DNA from 3 places in the Pseudoflavonifractor sp. MCC625 genome. Region 2 is predicted to be linked to each of the others. Evidence: riboswitches for the same ligand, from Rfam matches in the RefSeq annotation. Region 2 holds a riboswitch; each other region holds the start of a gene.
The links. Region 2 has a riboswitch for glycine ahead of gcvT (glycine cleavage system aminomethyltransferase GcvT). Riboswitches for the same ligand answer to the same signal wherever they lie in the genome.
Positions count from the first base shown of each region.

Region 1: linked by a shared signal. The riboswitch ahead of GPK94_RS12740 (sodium:alanine symporter family protein) and the one ahead of gcvT (glycine cleavage system aminomethyltransferase GcvT) in region 2 are both predicted to bind glycine.
Region 3: linked by a shared signal. The riboswitch ahead of GPK94_RS12920 (GrdX family protein) and the one ahead of gcvT (glycine cleavage system aminomethyltransferase GcvT) in region 2 are both predicted to bind glycine.

Region 1 covers NZ_WQOJ01000039.1:36,448-44,307, forward strand. Annotated here, with positions in the region: gene GPK94_RS12715 (ComEA family DNA-binding protein) at 1-45, shown strand, start outside; gene GPK94_RS12720 (response regulator transcription factor) at 60-743, shown strand; gene GPK94_RS12725 (HAMP domain-containing sensor histidine kinase) at 793-2,262, shown strand; gene GPK94_RS12730 (GerMN domain-containing protein) at 2,259-3,161, shown strand; gene GPK94_RS12735 (PLP-dependent transferase) at 3,241-4,530, shown strand; glycine riboswitch at 4,869-4,959, shown strand; gene GPK94_RS12740 (sodium:alanine symporter family protein) at 5,196-6,575, shown strand; gene GPK94_RS12745 (sodium:alanine symporter family protein) at 6,715-7,860, shown strand, end outside.
Region 2 covers NZ_WQOJ01000005.1:142,593-150,452, reverse strand. Annotated here, with positions in the region: gene GPK94_RS01245 (GNAT family N-acetyltransferase) at 1-267, shown strand, start outside; gene lpdA (dihydrolipoyl dehydrogenase) at 368-1,750, opposite strand; gene gcvPB (aminomethyl-transferring glycine dehydrogenase subunit GcvPB) at 1,911-3,359, opposite strand; gene gcvPA (aminomethyl-transferring glycine dehydrogenase subunit GcvPA) at 3,356-4,672, opposite strand; gene gcvH (glycine cleavage system protein GcvH) at 4,676-5,056, opposite strand; gene gcvT (glycine cleavage system aminomethyltransferase GcvT) at 5,127-6,212, opposite strand; glycine riboswitch at 6,389-6,471, opposite strand; gene GPK94_RS01215 (FtsW/RodA/SpoVE family cell cycle protein) at 6,683-7,860, shown strand, end outside.
Region 3 covers NZ_WQOJ01000039.1:79,419-87,278, forward strand. Annotated here, with positions in the region: gene gluQRS (tRNA glutamyl-Q(34) synthetase GluQRS) at 1-833, shown strand, start outside; glycine riboswitch at 966-1,081, shown strand; gene GPK94_RS12920 (GrdX family protein) at 1,243-1,611, shown strand; gene GPK94_RS12925 (glycine/sarcosine/betaine reductase component B subunit) at 1,626-2,906, shown strand; gene grdB (glycine reductase complex selenoprotein B) at 2,921-4,225, shown strand; gene GPK94_RS12935 (response regulator transcription factor) at 4,395-5,072, shown strand; gene GPK94_RS12940 (HAMP domain-containing sensor histidine kinase) at 5,086-6,408, shown strand; gene GPK94_RS12945 (glycosyltransferase) at 6,579-7,670, shown strand; gene GPK94_RS12950 (lysylphosphatidylglycerol synthase transmembrane domain-containing protein) at 7,705-7,860, shown strand, end outside.

The DNA.
Region 1 (7,860 bases), on a different contig from region 2:
GGCGAGGGGATTCTGGCGGGGCTGATCGATGGGATTACGGTATGAAGGAGGGAAACAACTTGAAAATACTGGTAGTCGATGACGAAAAGGTACTGGTCAAAGGAATGAAATTCAACCTCCAGAGCGAGGGTTATCAGGTTGAGACCGCCTATGACGGCGAGAGTGCGGTAGAGCTGGCCCGGGGAGGGGCCTTTGACCTGATTATTTTGGACCTGATGATGCCCAAGATCGACGGGCTTCAGGCCTGTATGCGGATTCGGGAGTTTTCCAATGTCCCCATCATTATGCTGACAGCCCGCAGCGAGGACGCCGACAAGATCATGGGGTTTGAGTGCGGAGCGGACGACTACATCACCAAGCCCTTCAATATCCTGGAGCTGAAGGCACGGGTGCGGGCCCTGCTGCGCCGGGCGGGCATGACGGCCCAGAAGGAGCGGGGAAGCCGACTCTTTGCGGGGCACATCACCCTGGACCCCGACGAGCGTTCGGTCTGGAAGGGAAAAGAGTCTGTGGAGCTCACGGCGAAAGAGTTTGATCTGATGGAGCTGCTGATGCGCAACCCGGGCCGGGTATACAGCCGAGAGAGTCTGCTCAATGTGGTCTGGGGCTATGAGTATGCCGGGGACTACCGTACCGTGGATGTCCATGTCCGGCGCTTGCGGGAAAAGCTGGAGATGGACCCGGCGCACCCGGCTTATATCCTCACCAAGTGGGGCGTGGGCTACTACCTGAAGAACAGCTGATCTGGCCCGGCAGAGAGACTGCGGCGTTTGGGAAAGGAGGCAGGCGCAGATGGAGCGGCCCTGGCAGAGCGGAAGACGAGTGCCCTTCTGGCGCTCCCTCCAAAGTAAATTTATTCTCAGCTACGGGGCCATCATTGCCGCGCTGCTGATCTTTTTGAATATTTATCCCATTTTGATCTCGCAAAATCTGGTTTTTCAGTCCAAGCAGGACTCTCTCTGGCGGCAGGCGGATATCATCACCTCCACGCTGGCGGGCGGCGAGGGACTGACCGCCGAGGGCGTGGAGGCCAACCTCACAAAGCTGGGCGTCACCGGCGTAGACCGGGTGATGGTGACCGACCCGGCGGGTAAGGTGCTCTACGACACCAGCGAGGTGGACAATGCCATGGACCACTATGCCCTTTTATGGGAAGTGGTCAGCGCCTTAAAGGGAAACGATGTGTTCCGGTCGGAATATCGGGATGGGGCCTTCCGCACCCGGGCGGCCGCCCCCATCCTCTACCGGGGGATGACCCAGGGGGCCGTCTATCTCTACGAGTACGATAAAGAGCAGGCCGAGATGCTGCTGGACTTTCAGAGCAATCTGCGCAATATCTCCCTGGTGGTATGCGCCGCCGGCCTGGGATTCAGCATTCTGTTCTCCACTGCGGTGACCCGGCGGATCGCCGCGCTTCTGAGCGGTATCCACACCGTGCGGGAGGGCGAGTACAGCCATCGGGTCACCATTGGCGGTGGGGATGAGCTCACGCGGCTGGCCGATGAATTCAATGAGCTGACCGGGCGGCTTCAGACCACGGAGGAGGTCCGCCGGCGGTTTGTCTCGGATGCCTCCCACGAGCTCAAGACCCCCCTGGCCTCCATCCGTCTGCTGACCGACTCCATCCTTCAGAACGATGGGATGGATGAGGAGACGGTGCGGGAATTTGTCACTGACATTGGAAATGAGGCGGAGCGGCTGACCCGTATCACGGAAAAGCTGCTCACGCTGACCCGAATGGATACCGCGCCCCCCAGAGCGGTGGGGCCGGTGGATGTGAAACAGGTGCTGCTCCGGGTGGAGCATATGCTCCTGCCTCTGGCCGGTGCGGTGAATGTGTCGCTGCATATGGACCTGATCGAGGGCTGCACCGTCCTGGCTACAGAGGACGACCTCTATCAGATCGCCTTTAACCTCATGGAAAACGCCGTCAAGTATAATCTGCCGGGCGGAAGCGTCTTTGTCTGTTTGCAGCTGCGCCGGGGAAAGCGCCCCGGGGACGGCGACTGGGTGGTCCTGCGGGTGGAGGACACGGGAGTGGGTATCCCAGAGGAAGACCTGCCCAAGATTTTTGATCGCTTTTACCGAGTGGATAAGGCGCGCTCCCGGGCGGCCGGCGGAACCGGTCTGGGGCTGTCCATCGTGCGGGATACCGTGCTTCAGAACGGCGGCAGGGTGGAGGCCCGCCGGCGGGAGCCGGAGGGCACCTGCTTTGAGGTGTGCTTTCCTCGCTGGCACGGAGAAGAGGAGGGAGCGGAATGAGAAAACGAATGCTGCCTCTCGTGCTGGCGCTTCTGACTCTGGCCGGCTGCGGCATGGGCAAGAGCCAGGGCAAAGACACAGAGCATCCATATGAGATCTATTTTGTGGCCGAGAATGACGAGAGCGGGGCGGCAGTAGGGGGCGAGTTTTGGCACGCCCAGGGCAAGGAGCCGCTGATCCAGGAATTGCTGGCCCGTCTTCTGGCGGGACCTGAAACCATGGAGCTGACCTCCCCCTTCCCCAAGGGACTGGAGGTACGGAGCTGGGAGCTGAACGATGGGAAGCTGGATCTGGATTTCTCCGAGGCCTATGAGGGACTCTCCGGCATTGATCTGACCCTGGCCAATTACTGCCTGGCGCTGACCCTCTGTCAGGTGGAGGGGGTGGATTCCATCCATGTGACCATTGAGGGAGAGCAGAATCCGCTGACCACCGGGGAGAATCTGCGCCCTGAGGATGTCATCCTTCTGGGAACGGAGGGAGAGCCCATGGAAATGACGGCCACCCTCTGGTTCCCCCGGGCCGATGGGACCGGATTGGGCGTGGAATACCGGCGGCTGCTGCTCACCGAGGAGGACACGCTGAGCGCGGTGGTGATGGAGGCGCTGATCCAGGGCCCCAGCTATGACACGATGACCCCCGTACTTCCGGCTGAGACAGAGCTGCTGGGTGTGATCGTAGAGGATGGGGTCTGTTATGTGAACCTCCCCGCCGATGTACTGGAGACGCTGGCACAGGATGAGGAGCAGCTGCGCCTGACGGTATACGCCATTGTGAACACCATGGCGGGCAATGTGGATACGGTGCGTACCGTCCAGCTGCGAGCAGACGGACAGCCGGCCCAGCTGCCCAACGGGCTTAATCAGGCCCTTAAGCTGGATCTGTCTCTGGAAAAATAGTTGACAAATTCAATACGCTAGCGTACTATATAAAACAACTTTGCGCCAGCCAACCGCGCCATAGAAAGGAAGACCCAATATGAGCCAGCAGCGTCCCAATACCCAGTGCATCCATGCGGGATACCGCCCCGGAAACGGAGAACCCCGCAATATTCCCATCATTCAGTCCACTACCTTCCGCTATGAGACGGGCGAGGCTATGGGAAAGCTGTTTGATCTGGAGGCCAGCGGGTACTTCTATACCCGGCTTCAAAATCCCACCAACGACAGTGTGGCAGCAAAGATCTGTGCACTGGAAGGGGGGAGCGCCGCGATGCTCACTTCTTCGGGACAGGCCGCCAACTTCTACGCGATCTTCAACATCTGTTCCTGCGGAGACCATGTGGTCTCCTCTACGGCCATCTATGGCGGAACATACAATCTGTTTGCAGTGACCATGAAGCGCATGGGCATTGAGTTTACCTTTGTGGAGCCCGACTGCACGCCCGAGGAGCTGGAGGCCGCTTTCCGGCCCAACACCAAGGCGGTATTCGGCGAGACGATTGCCAACCCCGCTCTGGCCGTGCTGGACTTTGAGAAGTTTGCCGCGGCAGCACACGCCCACGGCGTGCCCCTCATCGTGGACAACACCTTTGCCACGCCTATCAACTGCCGGCCTTTCGAATATGGGGCCGATATTGTCACCCACTCCACCACCAAGTATATGGACGGCCATGCCAACGCGGTGGGCGGGGCCATCGTGGACTCCGGCGCCTTTGACTGGACCCGGTATCCCGACAAATTCCCCGGACTGTGCACGCCGGACGAGAGCTACCACGGCGTGACCTACACGGAGCGGTTTGGAGTGGCAGGGGCCTATATTACGAAGGCCACCGTTCAGCTCATGCGCGACTTCGGCTCCGTTCCGGCGCCCATGAACTCCTATCTCCTGAATGTGGGACTGGAGACGCTCCACCTGCGGGTTCCCCGCCACTGCGCCAATGCCCTGGCCGTGGCCCAGTATCTGCAGAAGCACGAAAAGGTGGCGTGGGTCCGCTATCCCGGCCTGGAGGGCGATCCGTATCACGGGCTGGCCCAGAAGTATCTCCCCAACGGGGTGTGCGGCGTGGTCTCCTTTGGTGTCAAGGGCGGACGCGAGGCGGCCGAGACCTTTATGGCAGGGCTGAATCTGGCCTCCATCGCCACCCATGTGGCCGATGCCAAGACCTGCGTACTGCATCCCGCCTCCACCACCCACCGGCAGATGAACGATCAGGAGCTCTATGCGGCCGGGGTGTCCCCGGATCTGGTTCGCTTCTCGGTGGGCATTGAGGATATCAACGATATCCTGGCCGATCTGGAAGCGGCGTTGGCCAAGGTAAACGCATAAGAATATCACAACCGGAAGGCAGGGGCGCCGTCTATTGGAGACGGCGCCCCTGCTGTGTTGTTCTGGGAGGAGAAATTCTATATATGTTTTTATATCAAAGACATATGAAGAGTGTTGGAAATGACTAAACTGCCAAGTATTTTTTTGGAAAAAAGCCATAGAAATGAGAATTTCATCCTAGCTATTCCAGATTATGGCTTGACGAAAGCGAAAAAAAGGGCTATGATAGGGGCACATCAAAAAAGTGCATAGAGATGGCCGCTTCTTTTGTCCGTCTTTTATTCAATTTTTCACAAGACAGAAAAATGGAAGTGTTCGTGGTATATGGACAAAGTGGCGGCACAAACTCTGGAGAATCTCAGCGACGGGGGCCGAAGGTGTAAGGTGCGTAAGCACTGATCTCTCAGGCAAAAGGACAGAGTAGAGTGCATCGGCAGTATGTCATTGGTTGGAATGCGCTCTGCAAAGCCGGACCCGTCACAGGGGCCGGCTTTTTTGATGACAGCATGGTTCGGAATGCGGTATGCATGGTTCCGGCTGTGCATATGTTGACGAGAACCCATAAAAACAGGGGGTGAAAGGGCGCGCGATGCAAGGCACCCCGGCAGGTGTGTGGCCGGGGGACATCAGGAACGATTCCGTGTGGAGAGAAAGGATGAATATCTATGGATCAATTAGCGGCTATCGTAAGTGCGGCCAGTAATTTTGTCTGGAACAGCGTACTGCTCTATGTACTGGTATTTACCGGCATCCTGTTCACCGTTCGGCTCGGTTTTATTCAGATCCGCAAATTCGGCGCCGGCTGGCGCGAGATGTTCGGAGGATTCAGTCTTTCTGGTAAAAAGGCCGATAAGGACGGCATGAGCTCCTTCCAGGCGGCAGCTACTTCCGTGGCGGCTCAGGTCGGCACCGGTAACGTGGTGGGCTGTGCTACGGCCATCCTGCTGGGCGGTCCCGGCGCAGTGTTCTGGGTTTGGGTCGCGGCTTTCCTCGGTATGTCCACGATCTATGCAGAGGCTGTGCTGGCCCAGAAGTATAAGACCCGTGGCCCCGACGGACAGGTCATCGGCGGTCCTGTGTATTACATCCGCGCCCGTTTCCAGGGCGGCTTTGGAAAGTTCCTGGCTGGCTTCTTCGCGATTGCCATCATCCTGGCCCTTGGCCTGATGGGCAACATGGTGCAGTCCAACTCCATCAGCAGCTCCTTTGAGACTGCTTTCGGTGTTCCCAAGCCTGTGGTTGGCGTCGTCGTGGCCGTACTGGCTGGCTTTATCTTTATGGGCGGCGTGAAGCGCATCGCCTCTGTGACCGAGAAGCTGGTCCCCATTATGGCTATCTGCTACCTGGTGGGCAGCCTGATCGTGATCGGTGCTCATATCACGGCCGTGCCCGAGGTGTTCCGTCAGATCTTTGTGGGCGCCTTTGATCCTCAGGCGATCCTGGGCGGCGGCGCTGGCGTCGGTATGATGACTGCTATGCGCTACGGCGTGGCCCGCGGTCTGTTCTCCAATGAGGCCGGCCTCGGCTCCACTCCCCATGCCCATGCGATGGCCAAGGTGAAGGATCCCCGCGATCAGGGCCATATCGCGATCGTCTGTGTTTTCATCGATACCTTTATCGTTCTGACCCTCACCGCGCTGGTCATCCTCACCAGCGGTGTGGTTACCCCCAACATGATCGGCGACGACAGCACTGCGGCCTCTCTGGCTCAGTCCGCGTTCTCCACGGTCTTTGGCAGCTTCGGCAACATGTTTGTGGCCATCTGCCTGCTGTTCTTTGCCTTCTCCACCATCATTGGTTGGTACTTCTTCGGCGAGCAGAACATCAAGTACCTCTTTGGTCAGAAGGCGGTCAATGTCTACTCCATCATCGTGATCCTGTGTGTCTTTGTTGGCTCTCTGCTGAAGGTGGACCTGGTGTGGAACCTGGCCGACTTCTTCAACGCGGTGATGGCTCTGCCCAACCTGATTGCTCTGATCTGCCTGTCCGGCGTTGTGGTACGGATCACCAAGGGCATGGAAGAGGAGCATGTTCTGAAAAAGTAATTGCTGATGCATCGCTCTTTTGTACGGCGCGGGAATTATCCCGCGCCGTATGTTTTTCCACAGAGCTCCTTTTCCAGGTGGATAAATCCGCGCACAAACGGGGAAACTGGTCCATACGAGTCGACGGATAAAGGAGCGGATGGGTGTGGACGCAGCGACCATACTGGGGACAGTGAGCCAGTGGCTCTGGAATCATGTGCTGTTGTATGTGCTGTTGGCCGTGGGAATCTATTTTACCCTGCGGCTGCGTCTGGTACAGGTACGGAAACTGGGCATGGGGGTTCGAACACTGACGGCCGGACTGCGCCGGAAAAGCGGGACAGAACGTTCCCGAGGCATGAGTCCCTTTCAGGCGCTGACCACTGCCATTGCGGCCCAGGTGGGGACGGGGAACATCACCGGCTGTGCTACGGCTCTGGCGGCCGGAGGACCAGGGGCAATCTTCTGGATGTGGGTCTCCGGCTTTTTTGGCATGGCGACCATCTATGCCGAAGCCGTACTGGCGCAGACCTACCGCTCTGTCCGTCCGGACGGATCGGTATTGGGGGGACCGGCCTACTACATTCGCGCAGCCGTGCGGGGCAGGGTGGGGCGTATCCTGGCGGGGATCTTCTCCGTGCTCCTGATTCTGGCGCTGGGAATTATGGGAAATATGGTGCAGTCCAACTCCATTGCGGGCGCCTTTCAGCATGCCTTCCACATTCCAACGCTGGCGTTGGGGATTGGTGTGGCGGTGGTCTCTGCCTTTGTCTTTCTGGGCGGAGTAGGCCGGGTGGCCTCTGTGACCGAAAAGCTGGTGCCTCTGATGGCAGGGATCTATGTGGCCGGGTGTGCGGCCATTCTGGTGCTCAACCGCACAGAACTCCCGGAGGCCGTGCGCTCGATCTTTGTGGGGGCCTTCCGGCCCCAGGCGGTGGCAGGGGGCGCGGCGGGACTGACCCTGCGGGAGACCATCCGCTATGGCGTGGCGCGGGGACTCTTTTCCAATGAGGCGGGACTCGGTTCCACACCCCACGCCCACGCGCAGGCAAAAGTAAAGCGCCCGGAGGAACAGGGGATCGTGGCCATGCTGGGCGTATTCGTATCCACCTTTGTGATTTTGACCTTGACCGCACTGGTCCTGCTCACGACCGGCGTCCTGGGGAGCGGACTGGAGGGAACCGCACTGGCCCAGTTGGCCTTCCAGCGGGCCTTTGGCCAGGCCGGAAAAGGATTCGTAGCCATCTGTATGCTGCTCTTTGGATTTTCCACGGTGGTGGGGTGGTATTTCTTTGGGGAGCAGAAT
Region 2 (7,860 bases):
GGGATTTTGGCACGCCTGCTGGGGGACTGCATCTATGTGGAGATCCTCTGGGTGGACGAGTCCCTGCGGCACCGGGGCGTGGGGCGGGAGCTCCTCGCCCGGGTGGAGGCGGCGGGAAGGGCCCGGGGCGCCAAGCGCATCGAGCTGGACACCTTCTCCTTCCAGGCCCCGGAGTACTACCCCAAGCTGGGGTTCCGGGAGTTCGGCCGGGTGGAGCCCTACGCCGGCACCCATGGCCGGTACTACTTTATCAAGGAACTGGACTGAAAAAAGCCGCCTGCGGGCGGCTTTTTTGCGTGCCGCATCGGTTCGACACGCGAAGCGCCCGGGACCCAATCGGTCCCGGGCGCTGTGGTTATCGCAGTTATTAACGCTTGCGCACCGGCGCGGAGTGGAGGCTCTGGCCGAAGGCGGCCTCCACCGCCTCGCTGATTCCCTCGGCGAAGGTGGGATGGGGCCGGACGGGGGAGAGCATCTGCTCTGCGGTCAGCCCCAGGGTGACGGCGGTGTTGAGCTCGCTGACGAGATCGGTGGCCCGGTGGCAGAGGAGCTGGGCCCCCAGCAGGACGTGGCTCTCCCCGTGGAAGACCACCTTGATGAAGGTGCGCCCGCCCCCCTCGATCACGGTGCGGCCGTTGCCGCCCATCACGTACTTGCCCACCAGGGTGGGGATGCCCTGGGCCTTGCACTCGTCGGCGGTCAGGCCGGTCTGGGCGATCTCCGGGGAGGTGTAGACGCAGGAGGGGATGGGGGAGGACACCCGCTCGGGCACATGGCCGTAGAGGAGCTCCACGGCGCGGACGCCCTCGGCCTCGGCCTTGTGGGCCAGCTGGATGCCGCCGATGGCGTCGCCAATGGCCAGAATGCTGGGCACGGAGGTCTCATAGCGGTCGTTGACCACCAGCATCCCACGGTTGAGCTCCACCTCCACGCCGTCGAAGAGCCCGGCGGTGTTGGCCCGGCGGCCCATGGCGGCCAGCACCGTGGCGCCGGAGGCCGCCTTCTCCTCCTCCTTGTGGGTGAAGTGGACGGTGAGACGGCCGTCCTCCTGGGTCAGCCGGGAGACCATGGCGGAGGTATAGATCTCCACGCCCTGCTTTTTCAGCTGCATGGAGACCGACTGGGAGATCTCCCGGTCCAGGTTGGCCAGAATGCGCTCCAGCGCCTCCACGATGACCACCTTGGTGCCCATGGCGGCCCAGACGGTGGCCAGCTCCACGCCGATGACGCCGCCGCCGATGATGACCATGGAGTCCCGGGGAGAGATGTCGTCCAGCAGCTCGTCGCTGGTCACCACCCCGGGCAGGTCCAGTCCCGGGATGGGAGGACGGGAGGGGATGGAGCCGGCGGCGACCAGGATATGCGCGCCCTCATAGGTGTTCTCTCCGGCCCGGACGGTCTGGGGGCCGGTGATGACGGCGTGCTCGGCGATCAGGTCGATCTTGTTGCCCTTGATGAGGGAGGCCATTCCGTCCCGCAGGGTGGAGACCACCTCGTTTTTCCGGGCGGCCAGCCCGGCCCAGTCGGGCTGTACGTCGCCCAGGGCGATACCGGGGATGCCCTCCTTCAGCTCCTGATAGCGCTGGGAGGTGTGCATCAGGGCCTTGGTGGGGATGCAGCCCCGGTTGAGACAGGTGCCGCCGGGCTCCCGCGCCTCAAAGAGGGCGACTTTCTTTCCCAGCTGGGCGGCCTTGACGGCAGCGGCAAAGCCGCCGGGCCCGCCGCCGATGACGAGCAGATCATATTGCATGGGTGATACCTCCAGTCATTCAATAAAAAGCGGCGCCCGCCGAAAAAATAGATTCCGGCGTGTTCTGCGGCAGCGCTTGGCGTTTTTGAGAAGCGTGTCGAACGGGTTCGACACGCAGAAGCGGCGCCCGCCGGGAAGCGGACGCCGCCATGCGGTCAGATCAGGAATTGAAGTCGTAGCGCACCACGGGATGGCGGGCCGCCTTGGTCTCGTCGGGCCGGCCGATGACCGTGTGGTGGGGCGCGGTGTGGCAGGCCTCGGGGTCCTCCTTGGCCGTCTTGAGGATCTCCGCCATGACGGCGCAGGCCTCGTCGATGGTCTCCCGGGACTCGGTCTCGGTGGGCTCGAACATGAGCGCCTCGTGGACGATGAGGGGGAAGTACATCGTGGGGGGATGGATCCCGTGGTCCAGCATGCTCTTGGCCACATCCAGCGCGGAGACGCCGGTCTCCTTCTTGAGCTGGGACAGGTCCAGCACGAACTCGTGCATGCAGATGCCGGGATAGGCGCAGACATAGCCGGCCTCTTCCATCTTGGCCTTCATGTAGTTGGCGTTGAGGACCGCGGTCTGGGCAGCCTCCCGCACGCCGGAGTTGCCCAGGGTCATCAGATAGGCCAGGGCGCGCAGGACCACCAGGAAGTTGCCGAAGAACATCTTGACCTGGCCCACGGACTGCTCTCCGCCGCCTCCGCCGATGGCCGAGCCGGGCAGGAAGGGCTTGAGGATGTTCTTGCAGCCCACCGCGCCGGAGCCGGGGCCGCCGCCGCCATGGGGGGTGGAGAAGGTCTTGTGCAGGTTCAGGTGGCACACGTCAAAGCCCATGTCGCCGGGACGGGCCACGCCCATCACCGCGTTCAGGTTGGCGCCGTCGTAGTAGCACAGGCCGCCTGCGTCGTGGACGATCTTGGTGATCTCCAGAATGTTCTTGTCGATCTTGCCGATGGTGTTGGGGTTGGTCAGCATCAGGGCCGCCGTGTCGGGGCCGACCGCGGCGCGCAGGGCGTCCAGGTCCACCATGCCGTCGGGCGTGGAGGGGATGGAGCACACCTCGTAGCCGCACATGGCCGCCGTGGCGGGGTTGGTGCCGTGGGCCGAGTCGGGGACGATGACCTTTTTCCGGGCGTAGTCGCCGCGGGAGTCATGGTAGGCCTTGATGAGCAGGATGCCGGTAAACTCACCGTGGGCGCCAGCGGCGGGCTGGAAGGTCATGGCATCCATGCCGGTGATGCCGCACAGGTACTTCTCGGCCAGGGCGTAGACCGTCTGGCAGCCGGAGACCGTGTGCTTGGGCTGGAGGGGATGGATGTCGGTGAACTTGAAGAGGTTGGCAATGACCTCGTTGATCTTGGGGTTGTACTTCATGGTACAGGAGCCCAGGGGATAGAAGCCGTCGCACACACCGAAGGAACGGCGGGCCAGAGCGTTATAGTGGCGGGAGAGATCGTTCTCGCTCACCTCGGGGAGACGGGGGGCCGAGCTCCGGCGGAAGGCGGCGGGGATCTCCACGGCGGGGACCTCTGCGGTGGGGTTGAGGTTCAGGGTGGTCTGATAGGGGGTGAGGACCTTGTTGCCGCGGCCGGGCTTGCTCAATTCAAAAATCAGTTTCATTTTCCGTACGCCTCCTTGATGACGGCCACAGCCTCGTCCAGGTCAGCCTTGGTGCAGTACTCGGTGACGCACCACAGCACGCCCTCCCGCAGGCGCAGGCCGCCCAGGATGCCCTTCTTCTCCAGCGCACAGAGGACCCGGTAGGTATCGGGCAGGGTGGTGACAAATTCATGGAAGAACTCGCCGGGGAACACCAGCTCGACGCCCTCGATCTTGCACAGCTCGGAGGCCAGATAGTGGGCCTTGGCATAGCACTGGTTGCCCACCTCAGCCAGACCGGCGGGGCCCATCTCGGCCAGGTAGACCGAGGCGGTCAGGGCGCACAGGGCCTGGTTGGAGCAGATGTTGGAGCTGGCCTTCTCGCGGCGGATGTGCTGCTCGCGGGCCTGCATGGTGAGGACGAAGGCGCGCTCGCCCTTGTCGTCGGTGGTCTCGCCCACGATCCGGCCGGGGAGCTTGCGCATCATGGCGGTGGTGCAGGTCATGAAGCCCAGGTAGGGGCCGCCCCAGGAGAGGGGCATGCCCAGAGGCTGGGCCTCGCCCACGGCGATGTCGGCGCCGTACTCCCGGGGGCTCTTGAGCACGCCCAGGGTGGCGGGATTGACGCCCATGATGTACTTGGCTCCGGCGGCGTGGACCGCCTCGCCCAGGGCGTCGCAGTCCTCCAGCATGCCGAAGAAGTTGGGCTGCTGCACGTAGAAGCAGGCGGAGTCCTCACCCAGCAGGGACTTGAGGGCCTCCAGATCGGTGACGCCGTCCTTGGCGGGCACGGTGATCACCTCGGTGTTGGAGCCGTAGCAGTAGGTCTTGATGACGGCCAGCGCGTCGGGATGGGTGGTCTCGGAGACCAGGACCTTGGTGCGCTTGCGCTCCTTGCACATGGCCACGGCCTCGGCGGCGGCGGTACCGCCGTCGTAGACGGAGGCGTTGGACACGTCCATGCCGGTGAGCTCGCACATCATGGTCTGGAACTCAAAGATGGACTGGAGCACGCCCTGGCTGACCTCGGCCTGATAGGGGGTGTAGGCGGTGACAAAGATCTCATTGCTGGTGATGCGGGAGACGGCGGCGGGGATGTAGTGGCGCTCGGCGCCGGCGCCCCGCAGGATGGTATGGAAGCGGGTGTTGTGTTCCGCCAGAGACTCCATGGTCCGGCGGATGTCCAGCTCGGACTTGGGGGCGGGCAGGTTGAGGGGGCCCTTGATCATGACCTCCTCCGGCACATCCACGTAGAGGTCGTCCATGGACTTCATGCCCAGGACCTCCAGCATGGCCTGCCGCTCTTCCGGGGTAGAGCACAGATAACTCGACATAGATTACTCCTTTTCCGCGGCGCAGTGGGCCTCGTAGGCGGCGGCGTCCAGCAGCTCCTCCACATCACTGACATTCTCGACCTTGATGAACCAGGCGCCATAGGGATCGCTGTTGACCTTGGCGGGATCGTCCATCAGCTCCTCGTTGACGGCCACGACGGTGCCGGAGACGGGGGAGAGGACGTCGGAGACCGCCTTGACGGACTCCACGTCGGAGAAGGCCTCGCCGGCGGAGACGGCGTCGCCCTCCTGGGGCAGGTTGACAAAGACGATGTCGCCCAGCTCGTCCTGGGCAAAGTCGGTCAGGCCGATGACATAGGTGTCGCCCTCCTGGCGAACCCACTCGTGAGACTTGGCGTACTTCAGATCAGCAGGAAAGTTCATAATAATTTCTCCTTTATCGATATGATTTTTGATTTTTTATGTACATAGTTTCGTTTCAAAGGGAAGAGGATCACTGGGTCCGCTTGTAGAAGGGAGTCTTGATGACCTCGCACTCCACCTTGCGGCCGCGCACGTCCACCAGCAGCTTGGTGCCGGGCTCCTTGTACTCCACGGGGACCATGGCCATGCCCACCGCGTAGCCCAGGTAGGGGCAGTGGGTGCCGGAGGAGACGAAGCCCACCTTTTCCTCGCCGGCGTATACGTCGCAGTGCTCCCGGATGATGCCCCGTCCGGTGACCTTCAGGCCAACCTTGCGGCGGGAGACGGGACGGGCCTGCTCCAGAGCGGCCTTGCCGATGAAGTCGGGCTTATCCATCTTGACGAAGATGCCCAGCACCGCCTCGTAGGGGTTGATCTCGGCGGAGAGCTCGTGGCCGTAGAGAGGCATGCCGGCCTCCAGGCGCAGGGTGTCGCGGGCGCCCAGGCCGCAGGGGATGAGTCCCTCGTCCTTGCCGGCGGCCAGGAGCTTTTCCCACAGGGCGGGGGCATCGGCGGCGGCGCAGTAGATCTCAAAGCCGTCCTCGCCGGTGTAGCCGGTGCGGGAGACCAAGGCCTGGATGCCGTCCACCTCGCCCTGGGCGATGAAGGTATAGTTGCCGGCCGGGATGGTCTTGGAGAGCTTGGAGAGGACGGCCTCGGCCTTGGGACCCTGGAGGGCCACCTGGGCCACGGAGTCGGAGATGTTCTCCATGGTGCACTCGCCGGAGAGGTGCTCGGAGATCCACTGGGCGTCCTTTTCGCAGTTGGCCGCGTTGACGACGATGAGGTAGGCCTCGTCGGAGCACTTGTAGACGATCAGGTCATCCACCACGCCGCCGCTCTCATAGCACATGAGGCTGTACCGGGCGTAGCCGGTCTGGAGGTCGGTGTAGTCGTTGGTCAGCAGGCGGTTGAGATTGGCCAGGGCGTCCTTGCCCCGGAGGACCAGCTCGCCCATGTGGGAGACGTCAAAGAGTCCGCAGGCCGTGCGCACCGCCATATGCTCGGCGACCACGCCGCTGTACTGGACCGGCAGCAGCCAGCCTGCAAAGGGGACAATTTTACCGCCTGCCGCCACGTGGCAGTCGTAAAGTGGGGTTTTTCGCTCCATGATCATGACCTCCTGTGATAATGTAAACTAGAAAAATTAGAAATTATACTGACGGTTACTGAATGGTATGAAAAAAGCGCATAGCAAATGCTATACGCTCTGTCATAACCTGAAAGTTTCCCTCACATAGATGAGGTTGCATCTTCGGTGCGAGGAAAAAACTTCCACGCTTTCCAGAGTCTCGTCAATGGCCGATCCGTTTGCCTGAGAGATTTTCTGATTCCCCTTCGGCGGCGACTGTATCGCACTCTCTCGGTCATGTCATCCGAACGATATAGAATTTTTCGATATAATGAGTTTAAACTATTGAGTTTTATTTTGTACTTATAAGTATAATACAAATCCAAGAAAAGTCAACCGTTTTTTTGAAATTCCCCCGGAGAAATCGGAAGGGGGGCTCCGGCCGCCCGGAGCGGGGGGCAAAACGGCCCGATTTGCGCGGGGAAAAAGTTGTGGTATAATAGGAGGCAATCCCTTTGGATTCCGTTAAAAAGGAGGATGTCGCATTGCTTTTATCACAGCCGCAGGATCTGATCCATGCGTTTTTGACGCTGCCGGCCCGCTATCCCATGCTGGCAGCCTGGTTTACCTCGGTGGTCCGCTTTGTGTTCCCGGTGCTGGCGCTGGGGATCCTGGCCGGGGCCATCCGCTCCCTGTTAAAGGTCCCCCATCTGCCGGAGGTGTGGGCCTACCTGACCCTGCCCAGCGGGGCGGAGGAGCCCCTGACCCACTGGGAGAACATTCTGGGGCGGGGAAAGTCCTCGGACGTAGTGCTCAACTACCCGGTGGTCTCCCGCCAGCACGCGGCGCTGATCCGTGCCGAGGATGACACCTGGACCGTCCACGACCTGGACTCCAAGGGCGGGGTACGGGTCAATGGAAAGCCGGTCCAGGGCAGCGCGCCGGTGACCTTTGGTGACGTGCTCAGCCTGGGCGGAGTGGAGACCGTGCTGCTGCCGGTCTCCCAGGAGGAGCAGGAGGAGCGGCGGCAGCGCCGCCGGAGGGTGGAGAAGCCCTCCTCGCCCTGGGGGCCGCTGGTGCTCCTGACGGTCTTTCAGGTCCTGGCCGCCCTCCAGCTGGTGGTAGCGGCGGGGGAGGAGGCCGAGGTCTCCCTGCCCCTGGCCTTCTTTACGCTGACCGCTCTGATGTGGATCTACTTCCTCACCCTGCGGGCGCTGCGGCGGGTGGGCTTTGAGATGGAGCTCATCGCCTTTTTCCTGTGTACCCTGTCCCTGTCGGTGACCGCGTCCTCCGCGCCCCACGCCCTCTTCAAGCAGCTGGCCGCCATGCTGCTGGGGCTGGTGCTCTTTCTGGTGCTGGGAATCTTTCTCCGGGACCTGGAGCGGGTGAAGAAGATCCGCTGGGTCATGGCGGTGGGGGCCATCTGCCTGCTGGGTCTGTCCCTGGTGGTTGGGCAGGTGAAATACGGCGCGGCCAACTGGATCAGCATCGGCGGCATCTCCTTCCAGCCCTCGGAGGTGGCCAAGATCTGCTACATCTTTGCCGGGGCCGCCACGCTGGAGCGCCTCTTCCGGAAGCGGAACCTGGGGCTGTTCATCGTCCTGACGGGAGCCTGTATGGGCTGCCTGGCGCTGATGAGCGACTTCGGCACCGCGGCCATCTTTTTCATCACCTTCCTGGTGATCGCCTATCT
Region 3 (7,860 bases), on a different contig from region 2:
TGCGGATGGAGGATCTGGACCCCGACCGCTGCCGGGAGGAGTATGCCCAGGTTCTGGCGGAGGATCTGCGCTGGCTGGGCCTGGACTGGGACGAGGGGTATCAAATGGGGGGACCCCACGGTCCCTACCGGCAGAGTGAGCGGACGGAGCTCTATGCCGCCCGGTTCCGGCAGCTGGAGCAGATGGGATTGGTCTATCCCTGCTTCTGCACCCGGGCCGAGCGTCTGGCCGCCTCTGCGCCCCACCGGGGGGATGGGCAGATCCTTTACAGCGGACGCTGCCGCTCCCTTTCTCCCCAGGAGCGGGAGGAGCTGAGCCGCACCCGGCGCAGTGCCTGGCGCCTCGCGGTGCCGGATGAACGAGTGTCCTTTACAGACGGACATTTGGGATGCTATGAGGAGGACCTGTGCCGGGCGTGCGGCGACTTCATCATCCGCCGTTCAGACGGGGTCTATGCCTACCAGCTGGCAGTGGTGACCGACGACGGAGCTATGGAGATCAACCAGGTGGTGCGGGGGCAGGACCTGCTGGATTCCACTCCGCGGCAGATCCTGCTCTATCGTCTCCTGGGCCTGCCCCAGCCGGTCTTTTACCATGTTCCCCTGCTGCTGGCAGAGGATGGGCGGAGGCTCTCCAAGCGGGATATGGACCTAGACATGGGGGCCCTGCGGGCGCGCTATTCTCCGGAGCAGCTGGTGGGAAAACTGGCCTTTTTGGCGGGGCTCTCCCCCACTGGGGAGCCGGTCCGTCCGGCAGAACTGGCGGCGGATTTTTCCTGGTCTAAGGTGCCGGAACGGGACGTTATCGTGCAAACGTCGATGTTTGGAGAATAAACCAAATAGTATAAAAAGTACGCCAGAATTAAATAATCGTGTATTTTAAATAATGTTTATATGAGATACGGGCTTGTATTTGAAAACTCGATATGTTATAATATGACCATCGAAAAAACAAATATAGTCTGGATGATGACTGCGGGAGAGTTTCTGTTCCGACAGGAGTGGAACACCGAAGGTATAAGCGGCCCCATTTTGCCGAGTGGGACGCCAATTTCTCAGGTCCCGAGAACCGCAGGCGGACAGAACTCTGAAAAGACCATGATTCTCGTAACATGGCACCGAAGGGGCAACCCCGACTCACCGGGCGGGGGAAACTCTCAGGTTTTCAACAGGGCGCAGGGCATTACATGATACGTATACCCTGCCCCTGTTTTTTTGCAAAGGAGAGACTGTCTTGCTTTTGGTGACAAACAACGAGAAGGTCCGGGAAAAGTTCGGATCTCTGTGCACCCTCCAGTACGTGGAGGGCGGACATGTGGACGTACTGATCCACGTGCGGGATCTGGTCCATCAGGGCCACAAGCTGCTGACCCATCCGCTGGCCGGCAGTGTAAAGCCCAATGAGACCCCCTTCCGCTCAGTTGCGCTGGACGACGCGTCCGGGGCACTGGATCTGGAGTCACTGGAATTGATCGAGGCAGCGCTCAACGTGTGCCGGCAGTTTCCGCCCCGGTTCCACCGGGGAGAGGATGCCCCGGCCGACATGCGGGAAGACTTTGCAGAGATCGATTTTCGGCTGATAGACGGGGCCATCGCCCCACAACTACAATAAGGAGAGTGAGACTTATGCGGCTGGAATTAGGCGAAATTCACATCAGCGACATTAAGCTCGGCGACTGCTCCAAGGTGGAGAACGGCACCCTCTACGTCAACGTGGAGGAGCTGCGCGCTCTGCTGCTGGAGGACGAGGACCTGGCCTCGGTCGACTTCGAGGTGGTTCATCCCGGCGAGTCCGTGCGTATCATCCCTGTCAAGGACGTCATCGAGCCCCGTGTGAAGGTGGAGGGCTCCGGCGGTGTCTTCCCCGGCATGATCTCCAAGGTCACCACCGTGGGCAGCGGCAAGACCCATGTTCTCAAGGGCTGCGCCGTGGTCACCACCGGTAAGGTGGTTGGCTTCCAGGAGGGTATCATCGACATGACCGGCCCCGGCGCCGAGTATACCCCCTTCTCCAAGCTCAACAACCTGGTTATGATCTGCGAGCCCAAGGAGGGCATCAAGCAGCACCAGCACGAGCACGCCATCCGTATGGCCGGCCTGAAGGCCGCTGCCTACCTGGGCGCTCTGGGCAAGGATGTCACCCCCGACGAGACCAAGGTCTATGAGACCAGCGGTGTCATGAGCGGCAAGGAGAAGTATCCTGACCTGCCCCGCGTCGGCTATGTGCTGATGCTCCAGAGCCAGGGCCTGCTGCACGACACCTATGTGTACGGCGTTGACATGAAGAAGTCCATGCCCACCATCCTGAACCCCACCGAGACCATGGACGGCGCCATCCTGAGCGGCAACTGCGTGTCCGCCTGTGATAAGAACACCACTTATCATCACCTGAATAACCCCGTCATCCATGACCTGCTGGAGCAGCATGGCAAGACCCTGAACTTCGTGGGTGTCATCATCACCAACGAGAACGTCTACCTGGCCGACAAGGAGCGCTCCTCCGACTGGTCCACCAAGCTGGCTCAGTTCCTGGAGCTGGACGGCGCTCTGGTCTCCCAGGAGGGCTTCGGTAACCCCGATACCGACCTGATCATGAACTGCAAGAAGCTGGAGGCTGCCGGCATCAAGACCGTCATCATCACCGACGAGTACGCTGGCCGCGACGGCGCTTCCCAGTCCCTGGCTGACGCCGATCCCGCTGCTGACGCCGTGGTCACCGGCGGCAACGCCAACATGGTCATCCACCTGCCCAAGATGGACAAGGTCATCGGCCATCCCGAGGCTGCCAACATCATCGCCGGCGGTTTCGACGGCGCTCTGGAAGCTGACGGTTCCATCACCGCCGAGCTGCAGGTCATCACCGGCGCGACCAATGAGATGGGCTTCAACAAGCTCAGCGCCAGATAAGGAGGGGAACTGCTATGAGTCTGAGAGTTGTTCATTATATCAACCAGTTCTTCGCCCAGATCGGCGGCGAGGAGAAGGCTGATTACGCCCCCGAGTACCGTGAGGGTGCTGTGGGCCCCGGCCTGGCTCTGAACGCTGCGTTCAAGGGCGAGGCTGAAGTGGTGGGCACCGTGATCTGCGGCGACTCCTACTTCAACGAGAATCTGGACACCGCCAAGGCGACCGTCCTGAAGATGATCTCCGACGCCAAGCCCGACGTCGTGGTCTGCGGTCCCGCGTTCAACGCCGGCCGTTACGGCGTGGCCTGTGGTACCGTCGCTGCTGCCGTGAAGGACGAGCTGAACCTGCCCGTCGTGACCGGTATGTACGAGGAGAACCCCGGCGCCGACATGTTCAAGAACAAGGTCTATATCATCGCCACCAAGAACAGCGCTGCCGGCATGCGCGACGCTGCTCCCAAGATGGCTTCTCTGGCCATCAAGCTGGCTAAGGGCGAGAAGATCGGCGCTTCCGCCGAGGAGGGCTACATGCCCAACGGCCTGCGCGTGAACTTCTTCGAGGCTGAGCGCGGCTCCACCCGTGCCGTGAAGATGCTCCTCAACAAGCTCGCCGGCAAGCCCTACACCACCGAGTTCCCCATGCCCTCCTTCGACCGTGTCGCTCCCGGCGCTGCCATCACCGATCTGGCTCACACCACGATCGCTCTGGTGACCTCCGGCGGCATCGTGCCCAAGGGCAACCCCGACCACATCGAGTCCTCCTCCGCCTCCAAGTTCGGCCGCTATGACATCAGCTCCTTCGAGGATCTGACTGCTGCCGACCACGAGACCGCTCACGGCGGCTATGACCCGGTCTACGCCAACGAGGATGCTGACCGCGTCCTGCCCGTCGACGTGCTGCGCAAGATGGAGAAGGAAGGCAAGATCGGCGGCATCTATCCCTACTTCTTCACCACCGTCGGCAACGGCACCGCCGTCGCCAGCGCCAAGAAGTACGGCGAGGCCATCGGTAAAGAGCTCCGGGATGCCGGCATTAAGGCCGCCATCCTGACCTCTACGTGAGGCACCTGCACTCGTTGCGGTGCAACGATGGTTAAAGAGATCGAGCGCGCTGGTGTCACTGTGGTTCACATGTGCACCGTTACCCCCATTTCCATGACCGTGGGCGCCAACCGTATCGTGCCCACCATCGCCATTCCCCACCCCCTGGGCAACCCGGCTCTCACCCACGAGGAGGAGTTCGAGCTGCGCTACAAGCTGGTGGAGAAGGCCCTGAAGGCCCTTGAGACCCCCGTGGACGACCAGACCATCTTCGACTGATCGAACTAGGATATCCCCCGCAGTCCATTGGACTGCGGGGGATGTTTTGTTATCCGGGGAAGATTTACAGTTTAGTGATTCTTTTTTCTATGAGAGATGGTATTCTTTTTTCAGACTAGGTTCAGCTTCATGGAGTACAATGGCAAAAAACAGAAGGAGTGGAAACGCGGTGCGTATTTTGATTGTGGAGGATGAGAGACGTCTGGCCGAAACCCTGGGTCAGATCATGCAGGAACAGCATTACCAGACGGATCTGGTGGACGATGGTGCGGATGGGCTGGACTATGCCCTTTCCGGACAGTATGATCTGGTGATTCTGGATGTGATGCTGCCCCGGCTGGATGGGTTTGAGGTGGCCCGGCGGCTCCGCGCAGCCCACATCTCCACCCCCATTCTGATGCTGACTGCCCGGGATGAGACCAGTAACAAGATCACCGGTCTGGACTGCGGAGCGGACGACTACATGACCAAGCCCTTCGACGCCGGAGAGCTGCTGGCCCGGGTGCGGGCCCTGACGCGCCGGCAGGGTGAGGTCCTCTCGGAGTGTCTGACCGTGTCGGATCTCTCCCTGAACCTCTCGACCCGCTGCCTCTCCTGTGCGGGGAAGTCGGTGCGCCTGGGTTTTAAGGAATTCGATGTGCTCAAGCTCCTCATGTCGGCGCCCAAGGCCGTGGTACCCAAGGAGGATATCATCTCCAAGGTGTGGGGAATGGAATCGGATGCGGAGGATAACAATGTAGAGGTCTACATCTCCTTTTTGCGTAAAAAGCTGAATTTTTTGAACTCCAGAGTGGGGATCGGAACGGTGCGCAAGGTAGGCTATCACCTGGATATCCCTCTGAGTTGACGGAGGCACCGTCATGCTGAAGAAGCTGAGGCGAAAGTTTATCCTCATCAATATGATGCTGGTGAGTCTGGTTTTGCTGATTGTGTTCGGCGCCCTGCTGGGTTCCACATCACAGCGTCTGCGTGGACAGAGTGTCTCCGCCATGCGCCTGGCCCTGAAATGGGCGGAAGGTATGGCCCCTCCGCAGATTGAAATTGAAATTGATCTACCGGAAGGGGAGGAGCCGGGAGCGGGACGAGGAAACCCGGATGCCCGTCAGCTGGCGATGGTACCGGTATTTGGGGTGGTATTGGATGAGAACGGAAATATCGACTCCTATGCCCCCGGAGGAAATGTACAGGTCTCCCAGGAAGCGCTGGAGCAGGCGGTCGAGGAAGTGCAGAAGCAGGGTGTGCCCGAGGGAACCATTACCAAACCCAGCCATCTGCGCTATCTGGTGGAGTGGGACCGGGATGGAAAGCTCCGCATTGCCTTTGCCGATATGCGCTGGGAGCGGGAAAACCTGATGGACCTGGTCGTCACCTCTCTGTTGGTGGGAGCGGGGGCCCTGGTGTGCTTTTTTATTGTGAGTCTCTTTTTGTCCTCGCTGGCCCTGCGCCCGGTGGAACAGGCATGGGAGCAGCAGCGGCAGTTTGTGGCCGATGCCTCCCATGAGCTTAAGACGCCACTTACGGTCATTCTGGCCAATGCGGGCATTGTGCTCTCCCACCCGGAAGACTCCGTGGAACAGCAGAAGAAGTGGCTCACCTTCATCCAGGAAGAGGCGGGACGCATGAAGGAATTGGTGGAGGACCTGCTTTTCCTGGCCAAGAATGATGCCGCCAGGCTGCCGCTGGTCTATGCTCAGCTCTCCATGAGCGATCTCACGCTGGGATGCCTGCTCCCCTTTGAGTCGGTAGCCTTCGAGGCGGGGGTAGAGCTGGACAGTGAGATCCAGCCCGGGATCTTTCTCCAGGGGGATGAGGGACAGCTCCGCCGTCTGGTGATGATTCTGCTGGACAACGCGGTAAAATACGCCGGAGAGCACGGTGCGGTACGTCTGACCCTGACCCGGCAGCAGGAACGGGTACGTCTGATGGTCCACAATACCGGGGAGCCCATTCCGCCGGAGCATCTGCCCCACCTGTTTGAGCGCTTTTACCGGGCGGACAGTGCCCGCAGCCGGGATCAGGGCGGATACGGACTGGGACTGGCCATTGCCCGTACCATTGTGGAGGTCCACGGCGGAAAACTGACGGTGACCAGTACACGGGAACAGGGGACCTGTTTTACGGCCAGTCTTCCCCAGCGCCCCAGGGGAAGCGCATGGGCCAGACTTCCAAAGACATCCAAATAGTGTATTTTTCAGACCGGTATAGAGCGGAAAAGGCTCTGTACCGGTCTTCTTTTCGGAACAGAGGGCAGTGTCAGAGGATTTTCACATATCCTTAAAGGCTTTTTAAGATTTCGGTTGTCTTTTTCTAAAGACTTGCCTGCTATACTTTAGGCCATAAAGGAGGGAGCGCCATGAAGATCCTCATACTCACCGGAAAATTTGGACTGGGACACTGGTCCGCCTCACAGTCGCTGCGGCAGCAGATCAGCCGGGATTTTCCCAGAGCGGAGACGGAGGTGCTGGACTTTTTTGCCTATGCCATGCCGAACAGCTCCGAGGCCCTTTACAAGGCGTTTGACCTGTTGGTGACCTATGGATACGGGCTGTTCAATGCCTATTACCGTATGGCGGACCGACTGCCCTCCGACACCCATTCTCCGCTGGACCGGCCTATGCTGGACAAGCTGGAAGAGCTGCTGTGGGAAAAGCGGCCCGATGCGGTGATCGCGACCCACCCCATCTGTGCCGGTCTGGTCTCCCGCTATAAAGAGGAGAGCGGTGACCGCCTGCCGCTGGTCACCTGTGTGACCGATCTGTCCACCCATAATGAGTGGCTCCACAGCCGGACCGACGGCTATCTGGTCGGGAGCCGGGAGATCAAGGAGCGGCTGATGGAGAAAGGGGTGGAGGCCGGGCGCATCCACGTGACGGGGATCCCGGTCAAAGAGGAATTCCGCACCATCAGCCACCGCCGGGGCGGCGGAGAGCGGCGTCTGCTCATCATGGGCGGCGGATTGGGCCTGCTGCCCAAGAAGGACTCCTTCTATGACGCCCTGGATGAACTGCCCGGTGTGCGCACCACCATTCTTACCGGCCACAATCAGCGGCTCTACCAGCGGCTTTCCGGGCGGTATGAACACATTGAGGTGGTGGGCTTTACCGACCGGGTGTGGGAGTATATGGAACAGGCTGACCTGATGCTCACCAAGCCCGGCGGCATCACGGTCTTTGAGAGCATCTTTGCCGAGCTGCCCCTGCTGCTGTGGGAGCCCTTTCTCCAGCAGGAGAAGAACAACGCCCGCTTCCTGCTTCGCTCCGGTCTGGCCCGTGCGGCGGCCAAGGAGCCGGAGGAGTGCCTGGCGGCCATCCAGGGACTGCTCTATGACGACCGAGCCCTTGGGGAGATGTCGGCCCGCATGCGGGCGCGCAAGCGGGAGTTGCAGGCTGCGGGGCTCGCCCGCATTCTGGAAGCCATGACACGGGAGGCGGAAGTGTGTGCCTGATTCCCGGAACGGTAGAACAAAGGAAGTGAAGGGTATGTCCAATAAGAGAAATCTGGCCGGCGTCCTGTTGCTGGCAGTCCTGATGGGAGTGACCGGCTTTGTGCTGTTGCGGGATCAGCCGCTGGGCAGCTTGCTGGAGATCCTGCACCGGGTGGATGGACGTTATGTACTGCTGGGACTGGGTCTGATG